Regions from separate parts of the Faecalibacterium hominis (ex Afrizal et al. 2022) genome, predicted to be linked through region 1. Evidence: a T-box and tRNA genes for the amino acid it is inferred to sense, from the RefSeq annotation. Region 1 holds a T-box; the other holds one or more tRNA genes.
The links. The T-box of region 1 lies ahead of asnS (asparagine--tRNA ligase). A T-box ahead of a tRNA ligase gene usually reads a tRNA of that ligase, here a tRNA-Asn.
Positions count from the first base shown of each region.

Region 1 (6,124 bases):
GGCCGGGGCACTGGTACGAGAGCTGCGCCCCGCCGCCCTGCTTTGTGTGGACAGCCTTTGCTCTGCTGAGCCGGAGCGGCTGGGCCGGACGCTCCAGTTTTCAGACACCGGGCTCCACCCGGCCCAGCCCGACCACTCCCGGCATCTGGATGCCGCCCGGTTGGGTGTGCCTGTCCTTGCGGCGGGCATCCCCACCCTGATGCAGGCCGAGGAGGGCCGGGATCTGGTCGTCACGCCCCGGGATCTGGACGGGGTCATCGCCCACGGCGCGGCCCTGCTGGGGGCTGCCATCAACCGGGCCCTTCAGCCAAAGCTGAGTGTGGCACAGTTGTGCTGGCTGGTGGGGTAACCCTCTCGGTCTCGCCTTCGCTCGTCTGCTCCCCTGATAGGGGTCAGTTTTATGCTGCTGCCGGCCTGCTGCTCCTACTGGGAGAGGCAGCAATCCGTTCGCATTGACGGAGCGGTTCTCTCATATCTATTTTGCAGAAGGGGGTGAGGTTCCATGCGCAGGCGGGAAATGGCAGGGTGCGGGCATCCTCTGCCTTTTGCAGCGGCGGCAGGCCTTGCGCTGGGGCTGGCACTGTTTGCGCACCAGCTGCTCCTCACGCTGGCAGCGGTGGTCATCGGGCCGCTGCCCGCCGTGCAGACCGCCCTTTACCTGAGCCGGAAAGACCTCTCCGAGACTGCCGCACAGGCCGTGAGCGAACCCGCGCAGGAAACACAGGCAGAGCCTGCACAGGAGGCTCCCGCCCTGCCTGCCGGTGACATTGAAGCCTACCTTGTCCCGCTGGAAGGCGATGAGGCCCGCCCGGAGGGAGCCGGTGCCATCCTGGAAAAGAACTATCCGCAGGGCAGCGGGGAGAAATACATTCCCTGCGGCAGCGGCAGCATCAAGAACAACACCAGCGTCTCCAGCGCCGACATTGCCGCCGAGATCACCAACCCGCTCCCCTTTGCGGTGGAGTGGAACAGCCCCGACCCGCAGATCCTCATCATGCACACCCATGCCACTGAGGACTACCGGCTCTCGGCAGGGCTGTGGTACCGCCCGGGGGACGGTTCCCGCACCACCGACCGGGACTTCAACATGTGCGCCGTGGGCCGGGTGATGACAGACACCCTCAACGCCGCCGGGCTCAATACCCTGCACGACGAGACCCTGAACGATTACCCCAGCTACACCGGCAGCTATGCCAACAGCCGCGCGGTGGTACAGCAATACTTATCGCAGTATCCCAGCATCAAGATCGTGCTGGATGTCCACCGGGATGCCATCGAGACTGAGAACGGCTCCCGCATGGCCCCGGTGTGCACCGTCAACGGGCGGCAGGCGGCGCAGGTGATGATCATCTGCGGGTGCGACAACGGCACCACGGTCAGCCTGCCCAACTACCGGCTCAACCTCCGCTTTGCCGCCGCCTGGGAAAACGCCATGGAGTGGTCGTTCCCCGGTTTCACCCGCCCGGTCCTGTTCAGCTATCGGTTCTACAATCAGGATCTGACCCCCGGCAGTCTGCTCATTGAAATCGGCGGGCACGGCAACAACCTGAACGAGGCCCTCTATGCCGGGCAGCTGGCGGCCAATGGGCTGATCCAGGCAATCAAAAATGCCGCTGGCTGACCAGCGGCATTTTTGATTGCTTATTCGTATACGATGCAGCCCAGGATCTGCTTGCCCAGCCGAACGATCTTCTCGTTCTGCTCCCGCACGGCATCGGTGCGGGTGACCGTGCAGTCGGCAGCCAGCACAATGGCATCGGCAGCCACCACATGGGGCACGGTGGCAGCGGCCTTGAGGATGCTCTCGGCGGCGGTCACGCTCTGGCCGCGCAGGGGTTCCGTGGCCTGCAGGGCAGCGGCCAGTGCTTCCAGCTGGTCCGCAGGCAGATCGCCGGTAACCAGAATATTCTTCGCCTCCGGGGCGCGGCTGCGGATGGTCTGAGCCATCAGGCAGAGCATCTCAGCGTCCGCGCTGCCATCGGGGCGGCCCTCCATCTGATAGAGCTTTGCATCCAGCTTTCCGGCTTTCTTGGTGCGGTCGCTGGCCAGCGCGCCCAGCACGGGCAGGCCGGTGGAGCGGTTCAGCTCGCTGGCCGAGTAGACCATGCCGTCCAGCAGGAACCTGACCACAACCACGCCGCAGGCCAGAACAGCACCCAGCAGGAAGCCAATGAGCAGGTACTTTGCCACCGAGGAGGCAGCGCCGCCGCCCAGTGCGGGCTCCTCCGCACTCTCCCAAGTACTCTTAGCAGAAGCCAGATTGTCATCCAGCGCCTGACGGGCACTCTGCAGTTCCACCAGCTGGCTCTGCAGATTCTGAACATCTTCATTGCTCGTCTGCTGCAACGCACGCAGTTCCGTGGAGACCCCCTGTGTCACGCTCTGATCAATCACGCGTACACTGTGGCTGCACACAGCAGCTGCCGCTTTATCATGGATCAGATCCAGACGACCCAGCAGCGCGTTCAGAATTTTCTCTGCGGTCTGCTGATCTGCAGCATACGCCTGCAAGGTCATCACGCCGTTATACTCGCCACTGTCGTTCTGGGAAAGTTCTACCGTGACCACGCCCTTCAGGTAGCGCACATCTACCCCTACGGCATCAGCGGCAGCATTCATGGAGTCACCGCTGACCAGCTGTTTCTGATATGCAGCCAGCAACGCACCGGTCGGGTCAACATTCTGATACGCAGAACCCGGCTGGATTTTGTAGCCGCTGTCAATATAAAGGTCAGCCTGCGCCGTCCAGACATTATAAACGTCCAGATTTTTTAGCAGCGACTTTTCTGCATAGTCCTGTGCCTGTTTCAGTGCTTCCTGCACACTAGACTGCGCATCCTCGTTGCTCTTCGCCGTCAGCTCGTACTGCTGCACAGCAAACTCATAATCCTTCTCTTTCTGCTGATACTCAGCCAGAGCCTCTTCATAAGCAACCTGATCTTCTGCCGAAACAGCGCCGCCGCGCAGGATCTTTACCCCGGCAAGGCCGCCAGCGATCACAGCACAGACAACCGCGGTCAGCAGGATGGGCTTGAGCTTGTGCAGAAGGGTCACCATGAGCGCGACGAGGTCGATCTCTTCCTCATCCTGTGCGCCGGTGGGGTAAGTGGTTTGATTTTCGTTCATGCTCTACTCCTCAGGACAAAGCCAATCTTCATGTTTGTTCCGTTTTGTGCAATGCACATACTATAACAGGATAAATAATATCATCCTTTCCGGCAGAATTCAACCGTTTTTCCACAAAAAGCCGATTGACAAACCGGTGCTGCTGTGCTATTTTTAGAATTACCGAAAAGCAAAGATCGGGAAAAGTAACGCATTCCGGACGCTACAGAGAGCGCGGCAGCAGCTGAGAGCCGCGTGCGGGCCAGTGCGCGAACGAACACCCGGGAGCTGCAAGCTGAACACGGCATTCCGCCGCCAGTAGGTGCGCCGCAAAGCCCAGCGTTACCAGGGCAGCGCTTATTGGAGCGCGCGAGCGACCGGACACTTCCGGTAATTCAGGTGGCACCGCGGACATTACAAGACAGCTTGTTCGCCCTGAAAATTCAGGGCAAAGCTGTCTTTTTATTTTTATATCGGAGGAAAGAAAGATGGAACGTACTGAGATCGTCTCGCTGTACAAGAACACTCCCGCCGACGGCACGGTGGTCACCGTGTGCGGCTGGGCCAAGAACATCCGTGATTCCAAGAACATCGGCTTCATCGCCCTGTCGGACGGCGGCTGCTTCAAGACCCTGCAGGTCGTGCTGGAGGCAGGCAAGCTGGCAAACTACGAGGAGGTCATCCACACCGGCCTGTACAGCAGCCTGCGCATCGTGGGCCGCATCGTCCTGACCCCGCAGGCAAAGCAGCCCTTTGAGCTGAATGCCGACAGCGTGGAGATCCTGGGCGACTGCCCCGCAGACGAGTATCCCCTGCAGAAAAAGAAGATGAGCATGGAGTATCTGCGCACCATGCCCACCCTGCGCCCCCGCACCAACACCTTCAACGCCGCATTCCGCGTGCGCAGCGTGGCTGCCTACGCCATCCACAAGTTCTTCCAGGAGAACGGCTTCGTCTACTCCCACTCTCCCCTGCTGACCGCTTCCGACTGCGAGGGTGCCGGTGAGATGTTCCAGGTCACCACGCTGGACCTGCAGAACGTGCCCAAAAACGAGGACGGCACCGTGGATTACAGCCAGGACTTCTTTGAGAAGCCCGTCAACCTGACCGTTTCCGGCCAGCTGGAGGCCGAGGCCATGGCCATGGCCTTTGGCAAGGTGTACACCTTCGGCCCCACCTTCCGTGCGGAGAAGAGCTTTACCACCCGCCACGCCGCCGAGTTCTGGATGATCGAGCCTGAGATGGCCTTCTGCGACCTGAAGGGCTACATGGACACCGCCGAGGCCATGACCAAGTTCGTCATCCGCTACGTGCTGGACAACTGCCCCGATGAGATGGCCTTCTTCAACCAGTTCATCGACAAGGGCCTGATCGAGCGCCTGGAGCTGGTGGCAAACAGCGAGTTCGGCCGCATCACCTACACTGAGGCCATCGAGATCCTGAAGAAGAACAACAAGAAGTTCCAGTTCCCCGTGGAGTGGGGCGTGGATATCCAGACCGAGCACGAGCGCTACCTGACCGAGGTCGTGTTCAAGAAGCCCGTCTTTGTCACCGATTACCCCAAGGAGATCAAGAGCTTCTACATGAAGATGAACGCGGACGGCAAGACCGTGGCCGCAGCTGATATGCTGGTGCCCGGCATCGGCGAGCTGATCGGCGGCAGCCAGCGCGAGGAGAACTACGACAAGCTGGTGGCCCGCATGGACGAGCTGGGCATGGACAAGACCAACTACGAGTGGTACCTGAACCTGCGCAAGTTCGGCGGCGTGGAGCACGCCGGTTACGGCCTGGGCTTCGAGCGGATGATCATGTACCTCACGGGCATCCAGAACATCCGTGACGTGCTGCCCTTCCCCCGCACCGCTTACGGTTTCTAAGGATTAAATTCAACCCTCTCAGTCAAAGCCTGTCGGCTTTGCCAGCTCCCCCGAAGGGGGAGCCTATTGCGGCTCTTGGATAAAGGCAGCATAGCCTCTCCCCTCGGGAGAGGTGGCATTGCGGAGCAATGACGGAGAGGGTTGTTTTCAACAAGGAGATAAATACAAGTGGAAAATATCGCTCCTGCCCTGTTGGACTGGTTCTACACCAACCGCCGCATCCTCCCCTTCCGGGAGGACCCCACGCCCTACCATGTCTGGCTGAGCGAGATCATGCTGCAGCAGACCCGGGTCTCGGCGGCGCTGCCCTACTACGAGCGCTTCCTTGCCGCCCTGCCGGATATCCCCGCGCTGGCCGGATGTGAGGAGGAAAAGCTGCACAAGCTGTGGGAGGGGCTGGGTTATTACAGCCGGGTGCGCAATCTGCAGAAGGCAGCAAAGATCGTCTGCGCTCAGTACGGCGGGCAGCTGCCCGCTGATTACAACGCCCTGCTGGCCCTGCCCGGCATCGGGGAGTACACGGCGGGGGCCATTGCATCCATCAGTTTCGGCCTCCCGGTGCCCGCCGTGGACGGCAACGTTCTGCGGGTGTTTGCCCGGCTCTACAACGACCCCCGGCTGGTCACCGACCCGCAGGTGAAGCGGGAGTTCACGGCACGGGTCATGGAGCACCAGCCGCCCGCAAAAGCCGGAGACTACAATCAGGCCCTGATGGAGCTGGGCGCGCTGGTCTGCCTGCCCAACGGCGCACCTCTGTGTGAGCAGTGCCCGCTGGGCACGCTCTGCCGGGCCCGGGCCGCAGGCTCCGCCCTCTCCCTGCCCCAGAAAACGCCCCCCAAGGCCCGGCGCATCACACCGGTCACGGTGGCGCTGGTGCTGAACGAGGGCCGGGTGCTGCTCCAGCAGCGGCCGGCCAAGGGCCTGCTGGCCGGGCTGTGGCAGCCGGTGCTGTGGGAGGATACCACCCTTACCGCCGCAGAGACCGCTGCCCGCCTTGCTGCCCTGGGGCTGGACTGCACAGGGGCACATTTCACGCCCCTGCCTGCGGCCAAGCACATTTTCACCCACATCGAATGGCACCAGAGCGGCTATTTCCTCACTGTGCCGGAGCAGCCCGCCCCCGCAGGCTGCGTCTGGGCCGG
Region 1 covers NZ_CP186860.1:2,407,635-2,413,758, reverse strand. Annotated here, with positions in the region: gene gpr (GPR endopeptidase) at 1-349, shown strand, start outside; gene spoIIP (stage II sporulation protein P) at 503-1,621, shown strand; gene ACKXGA_RS11610 (hypothetical protein) at 1,642-3,126, opposite strand; T-box leader at 3,290-3,546, shown strand; gene asnS (asparagine--tRNA ligase) at 3,594-4,982, shown strand; gene ACKXGA_RS11600 (A/G-specific adenine glycosylase) at 5,151-6,124, shown strand, end outside.

Region 2 (6,124 bases), 690 kb from region 1:
CTTGACGGTGTTCTTGGTGGGAGCCACGCCCAGGTTGTAGACAGCAGCAGCAATGCCCAGAGCGTTCATGACGTAGTCACCAAAGTTGTTCTTCTCGATCTTGCCGCCCTTAACATTGTGGCCGAACAGGTTCTTGCCGATGTTGCCGACTTCCTTCCAGGTGGTATTGCCGCTGAACAGGACACCGATGGTGCGGTCAACGGTGGACTGCAGGAAGGTGTTGCCAACCAGAGTCACGATGTTGGTGTTGAACTGCTTGACATTCTCAATGCCCCAGATAGGAGCGGTAACAGCGCCGATAGCGTCGATAAAGCTAGCGCCACCGTTGACATAGGTCATCTCGTTCTCTGCGATAACAGAGTAGTTTGCAGGCATCATCATAATGAATTACTCCCTTCAAATGAATGAAAAAACTTATTTTGGCGATCTTTTTCCGGCTGCGCATCCATCCAAAGATCATTTATGTAACCGAGTGCGCACTCGGCTGCAACTTAATAGGTCATTGCCTCGCCATCGTCGTCTTCTTCAACGACTGCCGCGGGGGCAACGGGTGCAGGCTCTTCCTTCTTGCGGCGGAAGATGCCCTGCTGCAGGTTCCAGAGCTCGTAATACTTGCCCTGCTTTGCCAGCAGCTCGTCATGGGTGCCGCGCTCCACGATCTGGCCGTGATCCATGACCAAAATCAGGTCGCAGTCACGGATGGTGGAAAGGCGGTGTGCCACGATCAGCATCGAACGGTCAGCCAGCTGGTTATAGATCATATCAAAGATGGTATTCTCTGTACCAAAGTCCAGGCTGGAGGTCGATTCATCAAAGATGTAAAGGCTCGAATCCTTCAGGAACGCACGGGCCAGTGCAATGCGCTGCTTCTCACCACCGGACAGGCCGTTGCCGGCTTCCTCCAGATAGGTGTTGTACTGCAGCGGCAGCCTGCGGATGAACTCGTGTGCGTCGGCCTTCTTGGCCGCCTCCCGTACCTGATCGAGGGTAGCCTCGGGGCGGGAGATGCGTATATTCTCGAAGATCGTCTTGCTGAACAGCTCAACGTTCTGCGGGACATAGGAAATGCAGCGGCGGACGGATGCATTGCTGTACTCGTCCAGATCAACGCCATTCACGCTGATGGTGCCGCTCTCCGGCTCGTAATACTTGAGCAGGAGCTTGGTGATGGTGGACTTGCCGGAACCCGAAGAACCAACCAGCGCCACCTTTTTCCCTTGCGGGATGGTGAAGGAGATGTGGTCCAGTGCCGGGGTGCGGTTGCCATACCGGAAGGTGACATCCTTAAACTCAATGTCGCCCTCCATGCTCTCCATCTCGGTGTACTCGCGGTCATCGTCCTGCTCGGATTCATAATCCATGATCTCCGTCAGTCGCTTCATGGAAATAGAAGCCTCCTGAATGGACATCTGCATACTGATGAGCTCGCTCACCGGAGAAGTAAAGTAGCCCGAAAGGGTGCTGAACGCCATGTAGCCGCCCAGCGTCAGCTGGCCATTCAGCACCTGCGTGATGCCCACATAGGTGGTGACCATGTTCAACACGGTCATGATCACGCTGGAGATCAGGCTCTGGCTGGTGCTGATCTTGCTGGAACGCAGGCTGATCTTCAGGCTCTTGATGTATTCACGCTCAAGAGCTTCCAGCTCGCGATCCTCGCAGGCGTTGCACTTGATGGTCTCGATGCCGCGCAGGCTCTCGATCATCTGGCTGTTCAGAACGGCCGACTGCACCATCGTCTCTTCATTGATCCGCTTATAGGGCTGCTTGAAGATGATGACGAGCAGCAGGCTCAGAACGGTGGTAAACAGGGTAATGGAGAACAGCGAGGAGTTCATCCGGAACAGGACAAAGCCTGTACCCACGGCCATCACAATGTCCATGACCACGCTCATTGCAATGCTGGTCAGCACCGATTTGATGGTGCTTGCATCGGAATAGCGGGTGGTGATCTCGCCGGTCTTACGGGATGCAAAGAACTTCATCGGCAGTTTGTACACATGCTCGAAGTAGCCCAGCATCAACGGGATATCGATTTTAATGGAAAGAAAGATCAGGATCCACTGTCTCACAGTCGAGAGCAGCGTGCTGGTCAGGTTGACCACACTGAACACGACAATGAGCGATATGAGTAGGTTTTTCAGCCCATAAGGTAGCACCTCGTCCATGATTGCCTTATTAAAGACGGTGGACACGATGCCGATCAGTGTCAGGATCACTGAACTGAGAATAGCGTAAGCAAACAGCTTTTTCTGGGGAAGCAGCAGATCCATGTACCGCTTCAACATATTGTTGCGGGCTGCCTTGGCTTCCTCTTTGCCCTCCACCTTATGCTTGCCGGTGCCACCCTTGAACTCCGCTGTGGGGTTCAGCAGCAGCAGCACGCCGGTGAAGTTTTTATAGAACTCATCCAGGCTGATCTTTTTCAGTTCATTTGCAGGGTCGCCGATGACGACATAATCCTTGCATTTGTACTTTTTGCTTGCATCAGCCTTGCGTTCTTCTTCCTGCACCACATGCTTGCGGCGGGCATCGTCATCCTTGATGGTCGTCTTTTTGAAGATGACCACAAAGTGGGTCAAGCCCTGGTCGGTAATGACCTGCGCAATTGCGGGCAGTGTGAAATCGCTTAAAAAGTTTTCGCGGTCAACACGGACAGCCGCCGTGCTGAAGCCCAGCTCATTGGCTGCTTTCTGCAGGCCAACGAGGTTCGTGCCTTTCATGTCGGTTCCCATCATATCCCGCAGGCGGGTGATGGTGATTTCCTTTTTGTAATGGAGGCACACCATTGCGAGTGAAGCGGCCGCGCAGTCCGTAGAATCGTGCTGCCGCACATAGGTATAACGCATACGATGTTTCCTTTACAAGAGACCGACAACCAAAAGCAAACGATCTCTTTTTCAATGTACTGTGTCTATTTCAAAACTACGGCTTTTATTCTAGCACACCCGGTCTGTTTACACAAGCCCCAGTTTGCTGTTGTTTTGACCGTAGGTCTGACAAATGAAAAAGGTTTTCTTTTTGCACTCCGGTTTAACAGCGCATAGCCTTCTGCTTTGCCCTGCCCTGCGGAGAACCAGGGCAAAGCAGAAGTCCGCTGCTATCAAAAGAAGGGAGCGCCTACCCTTTGATCTGAGTCAATCACCACAGAACGTTTAAAAACTGTTCCAAGGTTTGGGTGTAGTATACCACAATCTGACAGCATCTTCAAGAGGACATTTTTTAAGAAACCATTAATTTTGAAGATTTTGTGAAAAAAGTCTCAGATTGGTTACAACACCCGGTTAAAAAACAAGCGGCGAAGTTGCCCTCGCCGCCTAATGGCGCCTCTTGCCTGACTCGAACAGGCGACACCCTGATTAACAGTCAGGTGCTCTAACCGACTGAGCTAAAGAGGCACATCTTTCAAAACGCAATTGCGCAGCGCACAATTGACTGCGAGATGTATTATAACTCTTCCCGCTCCCTTTTGCAAGCCTTTTTTGGAAATTTGTGAAAAAAGTTTTTCAAAAGGGCTCAACCCTCTCAGTCAAAGCCTTGCAGCAGCGAAAGGTCAGGCTGTCCCTCCCATACAACCTCTCCGTCATCATCGCTAACGCTCGATGCCACCTCCCCTAGTAGGGGAGGCCTTGGCAGGAGATTCGTTTTTCGATTGATTCGCCTTCGGCTCCAAAATCATCATCTGCCGCAAGGGAAAGACTTTGCGCCAGCAGGGCAAACAGGAGCGAAGCGCCAGCCCCCGAAAACGCGACGGTATGCCAAGGGCTCCCCTACTAGGGGAGCTGTCGCGGCAAAGCCCGCGACTGAGAGGTTTTATGCAAAAGCAAAGCCTCTCCTTCGCCCTCTTTCTCCCCCACCTCCTGCTACACTGATATCTACCAGAAAGAAGGTGCCGCCCATCAAGACTGTGATCTACCTCGATGTCCTGCTGCTGACGAATTTTGCGCTCACGCTGCTGTTCCTGCTGGCGGCTGGGCTGCTGGCCGGGGTGGAGTGCCGGACCGGGCGGCTGCTGTTGGGCGGGGCAGCGGGGGCAGCTTCCTCGTTGGCCCTGCTGGCCCCGGAAGCACCAGACGCTGCCGCGCTCTTATATAAAGTGTCAACCGCCGCCCTCACGGTGGCCGCCGCCTACGGCTGGCCCGGGGGCCGATGCTTTGCCCGGCTTGTGGGGTGGTTCTGCGCGGGGAATCTGCTGCTGGCGGGGGCGCTGCTGCTGCCCGGGGCACAGACCAACAACGGCTGCATCTACCTGCCCCTTTCGCCGGGGGCACTGCTGGCGGGCGCGGGCGGGGTGGTGCTGGCTGTACAGGGGGTGCTCCGCTTTCTGGGCCGGGGCGGCGGGCAGGTGTTCCCCGCCCGGCTCACCGTGGCAGACACAGCACTGGATGTCCGGGCCTTCTGCGACACCGGCTTTTCGGTGCAGGAACCGCTTTCGGGCCGGGCGGTGGTGCTGGTGCGGTTCGGTGCCGTGCAGGGCCGCCTGCCGCCCGCCCTGGGTACTTATCTGGAGCAGCACTTTGCCGGGGCCGCTCCCCTGCCCGTCCCGGCGCTGGGAGTGCGCCTTGTTCCCTGCACCACCGTGGCCGGGCACTGTATCCTGCCGGCCGTCCCGGCCAGCCTGTGCTGCACCGGCTCCCCCGCCGGGCAGGGCATGGCCGAGCACCTCTATGCCGCCTTCGCCGACCTCCCCCCGCCGCCTGATGGGTGGGAAGTGCTGGTGGGGAGCGAAACCGTCAGCAGCCTGGCGCATGGGTAGGCTGCACTTCCATACAACCTCTTCCTGTTTCCGCCACTGGCGGCGGTCGTCGTTGCCTAACAGGTGAAAGGCAGAGCTTTCCGCCATGCCAAGGGCCCCACTACTAGGGGGGCTGTCGCCGCAGGTGACTGGGGGGTTAAGCCGGGAGCCGCTGCTGGCGTTAAACCCCACCGTCATCCCTACGGGATGCCACCGCCCCTAATAGGGGCGGCCTTGGCAAAGAGGGCGAGCTTTCCGCCATGCCAAGGGCTCCCCTACTAGGGGAGCTGTCGCGGCGAAGCCTGCGACTGAGAGGTTGGACAAAGACAGAGCCTATCCATTACTATCCTACAAAGGGGTCTCATCATGTTCAATTTTATCAAATGGCTGTTTTTTCACTTATTATCCCCTTCCACCGCCCACTACATCAACGGCGGGCCCAGCCTGCCGCCGCCGCTGACACCGGAACAGGAAAAGGCCCTGCTGACCCGGATGATGGCGGGGGATGCCGCCGCGCGCGATGACCTCATCACCCACAACCTGCGGCTGGTGGTCTACCTTGCCAAAAAGTACGAGAACAGCGGTGTGCCACAGGAGGACATGATCTCCATTGGCACCATCGGGCTGATCAAAGCGGTAAACACCTTTACACCCGCGCGGAACATCAAGCTGGCCACCTACGCCAGCCGGTGCATCGGCAACGAGATCCTGATGTACCTGCGCAAAAGCTCCAACCGGCGGCAGGAGGCCAGCATCGACGAGCCCCTGAACACCGACGGCGACGGCAACGAGCTGCTGCTCTCGGACGTGCTGGGCAGCGACGAGAACCTTGTGGGCCTGCAATTGGAGCAGGCCGCCGAGCGTGCCACCCTCCGGCGCTCCGTGGAGCAGCTGGCCCCCCGGGAGCGGCAGATCATGGAGCTGCGCTTCGGCCTTGTGGACGGCGTGGAGCACACCCAGAAGGAAGCCGCCGATGCCCTTGGCATCAGCCAGAGCTACATCTCCCGGCTGGAAAAGCGGATCATCCGTCAGCTGAAAGAGGTGCTGGAGCGGGAGTAGCTGCTAACAATTCCCATGTATCTTCCCTGCCCTCTTACCCCATACTTCCGGTATCAACGTAACCGGAGGTTCGGGGGATGTACAACAAAGTGGAATTATGCGGGGTGGACACGGCCCAGCTGCCGGTGCTTTCCGAAGCGGAAAAGCGGCAGCTGCTCACCCGGGCGCGGGCAGGCGATGCCGCCGCCCGGCAGGCCATGATCGAGGGCAACCTGCGGCTTGTCCTGAGCGTGGTGCAGCGCTTCGCGCAGCGGGGGGAGAATCTGGACGACCTGTTTCAGGTGGGGTGCATCGGGCTCATCAAGGCCATCGACAACTTTGACCCGGCCC
Region 2 covers NZ_CP186860.1:12,973-19,096, reverse strand. Annotated here, with positions in the region: gene ACKXGA_RS00120 (microbial anti-inflammatory protein) at 1-381, opposite strand, end outside; gene ACKXGA_RS00115 (peptidase domain-containing ABC transporter) at 492-2,849, opposite strand; tRNA gene ACKXGA_RS00110 (tRNA-Asn) at 3,322-3,398, opposite strand; gene ACKXGA_RS00105 (sigma-E processing peptidase SpoIIGA) at 3,890-4,756, shown strand; gene ACKXGA_RS00100 (sigma-70 family RNA polymerase sigma factor) at 5,102-5,794, shown strand; gene sigG (RNA polymerase sporulation sigma factor SigG) at 5,872-6,124, shown strand, end outside.
Region 2: it encodes a tRNA-Asn, which carries the amino acid that the T-box ahead of asnS (asparagine--tRNA ligase) is inferred to sense. The anticodon was not compared.